Regions from separate parts of the Hydrogenophaga taeniospiralis genome, predicted to be linked through region 2. Evidence: predicted binding sites of a transcription regulator. Region 2 holds the regulator's gene; the other holds the start of a gene.
The links. The regulator sigma-54, encoded in region 2, starts transcription at its own class of promoters, with help from an activator protein. The targets are predictions, from matches to a motif close to TGGCANGNAANCTGCTTT.

Region 1: the regulator sigma-54 is predicted to act here: its motif matches at 1,765-1,782, upstream of KIH07_RS09345 (ammonium transporter).

Annotation. Positions count from the first base shown of each region.
Region 1 covers NZ_JAHBAG010000001.1:1,944,936-1,948,341, reverse strand. The annotation lists gene KIH07_RS09365 (HDOD domain-containing protein) at 1-8, shown strand, start outside; gene KIH07_RS09360 (DUF805 domain-containing protein) at 43-378, opposite strand; gene KIH07_RS09355 (bacteriohemerythrin) at 477-995, shown strand; gene KIH07_RS09350 (DUF2867 domain-containing protein) at 1,126-1,638, shown strand; gene KIH07_RS09345 (ammonium transporter) at 1,864-3,066, shown strand; gene KIH07_RS09340 (GFA family protein) at 3,229-3,406, shown strand, end outside.
Region 2 covers NZ_JAHBAG010000001.1:1,456,392-1,459,797, reverse strand. The annotation lists gene KIH07_RS07130 (THUMP domain-containing class I SAM-dependent RNA methyltransferase) at 1-1,094, opposite strand, end outside; gene rpoN (RNA polymerase factor sigma-54) at 1,107-2,771, opposite strand; gene lptB (LPS export ABC transporter ATP-binding protein) at 2,879-3,406, opposite strand, start outside.

The DNA of each region.
Region 1 (3,406 bases), 490 kb from region 2:
GGGCCTGAGAACGGGCCGGCCCGCCGCCCGACAAGGCCGTTGTTACTGGGACGGTGCCCCGCTGTAAGCGTTGCTGCCCTGGCTGGGCTGCACGGCCCAGTAGATCAACACCAACCAACCGATCACCGGGATCAGGCCGATGAGCTGCCACCAACCGCTCTTGCCGATGTCGTGCAGACGGCGCGCGCCCACCGCGATCGACGGCAGCAGCGTGGCGAGCGAAAACAGGTTGTGCACCATCCCCATGCGGAGCATGCCCAGCACCACCCCCACAACGATCAGGAACAGCACCCACCACCAATACTCCGAGCGCGTCGCGCGCCCCTCGAACCCCACGTACTTGGTGAAACAGGTCTTGACGGCATCGACAAAGTTCATCTCATCCTCCAGAAGGTAGTTGGTGGCGGCATGATAGCCGGGGCCCGCTTGACCTCCATCAAGCCCCGTCGCCGCCACTGCGGCTACATTTCCGGACCATGGACACCACTGCAACCTCCACCGCCCCCCACACGCCCACGCCAGCCACGGCTGGGCTGGACTGGTCCCCCCAACTGCAGACGGGCGACGCCCGCATGGACGACACGCACGAAGAGTTCGTGGTCATGCTCAACGAGCTGCTGGCCACGCCGCACGACCAGCAACTGCCGCTGTACCGCACATTCGTGGCGCACACGGTGGAGCATTTCGCGCAGGAAGAGCGCTGGATGCTGGCCACCGGCTTCGCCGCCGACAACTGCCACGCCTCGCACCACGCCACCATCCTGGACACCCTGCGCGCCGTGGTCGAGCACTACGAGCAGGGCGACACGGAAATCATCTCGCGCCTGGCCGAGGCGCTGGTCGAGTGGTTTCCGCAGCACGCCGCCAGCATGGACGCCGGCCTGGCGCTGCACATGAAAGATGTGGGCTTCGACTCCCGCACCGAAACCCTGGCCGACCCGAGCAAGGTGCGGCCCGCCTCCATGAGCGGCTGCGGCAGCGTGAGCTGCAGCTGAACGGCCGAACGCCACGACCAAGCCACCCGCCGGGTGGCTTTTTTGTGGGCGCGCTGTGGCCGCTGGCTATAGTCGGGCCAGGGGCGTGGACGCGGGTCGTGCGGCTGATGCCCAGCGAAAGAAGCCCCCCATGAACATCCCCTCCGAAACCAGCCCGCCCGCCGACAGCCGCATCGCTCCCCGTCTGGAGGGTGCCGACTTCTTCGACGCCTGGGCCATCGACGCCGCCGACCCCCAGCGCAGCGCGCTCGGCCAGTTTCTCAAGGCCGCACAGGCCACGCCCGGCTGGGTCAACGCCTGCATGGCGCTGCGCAACCGCATCGTGCAGGTCTTCGGCATCAAGAACCTGGGTGCGCTCTCGCAGATCGACCCCGCCCGCCCCGACGCCGACTACCGCCCTGGCGACCGCGTGGGCATCTTCACCCTGATCGAAAACACGCCCGACGAGGTGCTGCTCGGTGACAACGACAAGCACCTGAGCGTGGTGATCTCCGTGCACCGCGCACCCGCCGCCAACGACCGGGCCCGTGTAACCGTCACCACTGTGGTCCACACCAAGAACGCGCTGGGCAGGCTGTACATGCTGCCGGTCACGCCCATGCACCGGTTGATCGTGCCCGCGACGTTGCGGGCGATTGGCTGAAGCACACCGGAATGCATCCCCTGCGTCTGACCGCACACCACCGGTGCGCGCGGCGCCGGCGCCGCACGGCCTGAACATCGGGCCCAAGGCACCCATTCGGTGCCTACCGCACCACCATGAAGTATCTGGCTTGTTTTTTGCTTGCGAATGGTGCGATTCGCCATGCAGACCCTGTTTTGGCGCTTTCAACGCACCAAAACAAGTTATTTCTGCACGGAGATTCACATGGACGCACTCAAACAGGGCGCTGATGCCCTGTTCATCCTGCTCGGCGGCATCATGGTCCTGGCCATGCACGCGGGTTTCGCCTTTCTGGAGCTGGGCACGGTTCGCAAGAAGAACCAGGTCAACGCCCTGGTCAAGATCCTGGTGGACTTTTCGGTCTCGACCATCGCCTACTTCGTCGTCGGCTACGGCGTGGCCTACGGCGCCTCGTTCTTCGTCGGCGCCGAGACGCTGGCCCAGAAAAACGGCTACGAGCTGGTGAAGTTCTTCTTCCTGCTCACCTTCGCGGCCGCCATCCCCGCCATCATCTCCGGCGGCATTGCCGAACGCGCCAAGTTCTGGCCACAACTGATCGCAACGGCCGTCATCGTCGGCCTGGTCTACCCCTTCTTCGAGGGCATCGCCTGGAACGGCCACTTCGGCGTGCAGGCCTGGATCGAGGCCACCACCGGCGCGGTCTTCCACGACTTCGCCGGCTCGGTGGTGGTGCACGCCGTGGGCGGCTGGATCGCGTTGCCCGCCGTCATCTTCCTGGGCGCGCGCGCCAACCGCTACCGCAAGGACGGCGGCATGTCGGCCCACCCGCCGTCGAGCATCCCCTTCCTCGCACTGGGCGCGTGGATTCTCTGCGTGGGCTGGTTCGGCTTCAACGTGATGAGCGCGCAGCGGCTGGAAAACATCTCGGGCCTGGTGGCGGTGAACTCGCTCATGGCCATGGTGGGCGGCACGCTGGCCGCGCTGCTGGCCGGCAAGAACGACCCCGGTTTCGTGCACAACGGCCCGCTGGCCGGCCTGGTGGCCGTGTGCGCGGGCTCCGACCTCATGCACCCACTGGGCGCGCTGGTGGTCGGCGCCGTGGCGGGCGCGCTCTTCGTGGGCATGTTCACGCTGACGCAGAACCGCTGGAAGATCGACGACGTGCTCGGCGTCTGGCCGCTGCATGGCCTGTGCGGCACCTGGGGCGGCATCGCCGCCGGCATCTTCGGCCAACAGGCGCTGGGCGGGCTGGGCGGCGTGAGCTTCGGCGCGCAAGTCATCGGCACCGGCCTGGGCGTGGTCTGGGCGCTGCTGGGCGGCGCGGTGGTCTATGGCACGCTCAAGGCGGTCATGGGCCTGCGGCTGAGCCAGGAAGAGGAATACGACGGCGCGGACCTGAGCATCCACCGCATCAGCGCCACGCCGGACCGGGAAGTGAGCTGGTGATCGCTTGTGGGGAAGGCGCGAGGTCGGCACGAGCGACCACGGGCACGGCGGGAGACATGACCATGGTGGGTCCTCAAAAGGAGCCCCCGCTGTCGAAAACAGGGCGGGTCGTTCGTCGTGGATCTTGAAGGCCCTCTTCAGATCCACCACACTGCACCCACCATGCCCTCTGAATCAACCCCCACCCCGACCCACACCGGCAGCTGCCATTGCGGCCGCATCGTATTTGAAGTCCACGGCGCAATCGACAGCGCGCTCGCCTGCAACTGCTCGATCTGCTCGCGCAAGGGCTCGCTGCTCTGGTTCGCGCCGCGCGCCAGCCTGGTCCTGAAAACGCCCG
Region 2 (3,406 bases):
TCCCCGCGGCCCTGGCCGGGCGCGGGCGGCGCGGCCTGCCCCACGCTGAAAGTGCGCGGTGTGCGCGGCGCCTGGCGCAGCGCACGCGCGCTGGCGTTTTCACCGGCCACACCGGCGGCGGCGATGCGCTCGCCATACGGCGGGTTGAGCAGCATCACGCCGGGCGTCTGGCAGGGTGGCATGCGCTGCAGGGCGTCACCGCCGCGCAGCTGGATGGCGTGGGCCACGCCGGCGCGCTCGGCGTTGCGCTGCGCGAAGTCGACCATGCGGAACGACACGTCGCTGCCGAAGACGATGGGCGCGTGGCCCGCCGGCCACTCGCGCTGCTGGCGCACGGCATCGTCCCGGATGGCCTGCCACACGTGGGCCTGGAACGGCAGCATCTTTTCAAACGCGAAACGGCGCAGCAGGCCGGGCGGAATGTTCAGTGCGATCTGCGCGGCTTCGATCACCACCGTGCCACTGCCGCAGCAGGGGTCGTAGAGCGGGGGAATGTCGTCGAGCGGCTGGTCGGCGCAGGCGTCCCAGCCGGTGGCGGCGATCATGGCGGCGGCCAGGGTTTCCTTCAGCGGCGCGTCGCCCTTGTCTTCGCGCCAGCCGCGCTTGAACAGCGGCTCACCCGAGGTGTCGATGTAGAGCGTGACGCTGTCGGTGGTGAGGTGGGCGTAGATGCGCACGTCGGGCCAGGTGGTGTCCACGCTGGGGCGCTCGCCGCGCTTGGCACGGAAGCGGTCGCAGATGGCGTCCTTGATCTTGAGCGCGGCAAAGTTGAGCGAGGTCAGCGGGCTGTGCTGCGCGGTGATCTCGACCTTGATGGTCTGCGCCGGGGTGAACCAGATTTCCCAGGCCACGTCGCCCGCGGCGTTGTACAGGTCGTTCTCGTTGCGGTACTCGCCGTGCCAGAGCTGCACCAGCACGCGCTGCGTCAGGCGGCTGTGCAGGTTCAGGCGCATGGCGTCGCGCCACGATGCCCGCACCCCCACGCCGCCACGCGCCTTGAAAGCCAGCGGCTCGTTGGTGATGCGCTGCACCTCGGCGGCGAGGAAGTCCTCGACGCCGGCGGCGCAGGGAAGAAAGAGTTGGAGTTGGTTCACGGCAGGGGGTGTTCAGAGCGCTTTGCGCAGGTTCGCTGGCGCGATGCGCAAGGCCTCACGGTACTTGGCCACGGTGCGGCGCGCGCACTCGATGCCCTGCTCGCGCAGCAGGTCGGAGAGCTGGTTGTCCGACAGCGGCTTGCCCGGCTCTTCGGAGGCGATGAATTGCTTGAGCAGCGCGCGCACCGCAGTGCTCGATGCGTTGCCGCCGGTTTCGGTGCCCAGGCTGGAGCCGAAGAAATACTTCAGTTCGTAGGTGCCGAAGGGCGTGGCCATGTATTTGGCGGTGGTCACGCGGCTGATGGTGGACTCGTGCAGGCCGAGTTCGTCGGCGATCTCGCGCAGCACCAGCGGGCGCATGGCGAGTTCGCCGTGCATGAAGAAGTTGCGCTGGCGCTCGACGATGGCGCTGGAGACGCGCAGGATGGTGTCGAAGCGCTGCTGGATGTTCTTGATGAACCAGCGGGCTTCCTGCAGCCGCTGCTGCATGGCGGCGTGGCCGGCTTCGCCGCCGTTGTCGCGTCCGCCCCGGTTCTGCCGCATGGCATTGGCGTACACGTCGTGCACGCGCAGGCGCGGCATGACCTCGGCGTTGAGCTGGACCTTGAAGCCGCGCCCGGCGCGGGTGACGATGACGTCGGGCACGACCACGTTGCGCTCGACATCGACGAAGCGGCGCCCGGGCTTGGGTTCGAGCCGGGCGATCAAGGCCAGGGCGGCGCGCACGGTGGCGTCGTCCAGGCCACACAGGTTGCACAGGCGCTTGATGTCGCGCTTGGCCATGAGCTCCAGCGGCTGGCTGCAGATGGCCAGCGCGGCCCGCGCCTCGGGGCTGTTGCGCAGCTCCAGGATCTGCAGGCGCAGGCATTCGCCCAGGTCGCGCGCGCCCACACCCGAAGGCTCCATGTGTTGCAGCAGCTGCAGCGCCACGCCCAGGCGCTGTTCGAGCGCTTCGAGTTCCTCCAGGTGCTCCTGCGGATCGACCGGCTTGCCCGGCGGGGCCGAGAGCCGCAACCAGGCGCCAGCCAGCTCGGACAGGCGCTCTTCGAGGTAACCGTCGTCGTTGAGCGACTCGATCAGGAAATACAGCGCGGCGCTGTCCTCGTCGCTCAGGCGCAGGCAGCGGGCCTGGTCGTGCAGGTGGTCCTGCAGGCTGACGGGCACGCGCGCGAGGTCGGCGGCGCTGGCGGTTTCGTCGTCGTCGCCCGACGAGTTGTTGTTGCGCGGCGGCGCGTCGCCGCCCCACTCGCTGTCATCGGGCGCCATCTCGACCGTGCCGTCGCCTTCCCAGCTCTCTTCCATCGGCGCGGCGCCATCGAGCCGGCTCTCCAGCGCCTCGCCCTCACCGCCTTCGCCGCCGTCGACCGGCGACACGGTGGACGACGCAGGCGGCAACGGGCCGTCGAATTCGGCGGCCGGGGCCAGGTCGCTGGCAGCCGCCACCGTGGCTTCGGCGATCTGCTCGCCCGCGCTCACCGGCGCGTCGATCTGCTCCAGACCAAACGCCTCGCGTTCGGCGAGCTCCTCGGTGCGCTCCAGAAACGGGTTCTCGTCGAGCATCTGCTCGACCTCCTGCGCCATCTCCAGCGTGGACAGCTGCAGCAGACGGATCGACTGCTGCAGCTGGGGCGTGAGCGCCAGATGCTGGGAGACGCGCAGCGACAGGCCTTGTTTCATGCGTCAGGCCGGCAAAACGGAGGGACAGCGACCCGGCGCGCGGGTCGCGCAGCGGTGCGGGAGCCGGGTCGGGCCGGCGGGCATGAGACACACAAGCGCCCCATGCATCACATCCTGAAATGCTCGCCGAGGTACACCCGGCGCACTTCGGCGTTCTCCACGATCTCGGCCGTGGTGCCGCTGGCGAGCACCTGTCCGTCGCTGATGATGTAGGCGTGATCGCAGATACCCAGGGTCTCGCGCACGTTGTGGTCGGTGATCAGTACCCCGATGCCACGCGATTTCAGGAAGCCAATGATGTGCTGGATCTCGATCACGGCGATCGGATCAATACCGGCAAACGGTTCGTCCAGCAGAATGAAGCGCGGCCGGGTGGCCAGCGCGCGGGCAATCTCCACCCGGCGCCGCTCCCCGCCGGAGAGCGAGGGCGCGGGCGAGTCGCGCAGATGGTCCACCCGCAGGTCCTTGAGCAGCTCGTCCAACCGGTGCGTGATCTCGGTGGCGGACAGGGGTTTGCCGTCCTCGTCGCGCTGCAACTCCAGCACGGCTCGCACGTTCTGCTCCACCGTGAGCTTGCGAAAGATGGAGGCTTCCTGCGGCAGGTAGCCCAGGCCCAGCCGGGCCCGCCGGTGAAT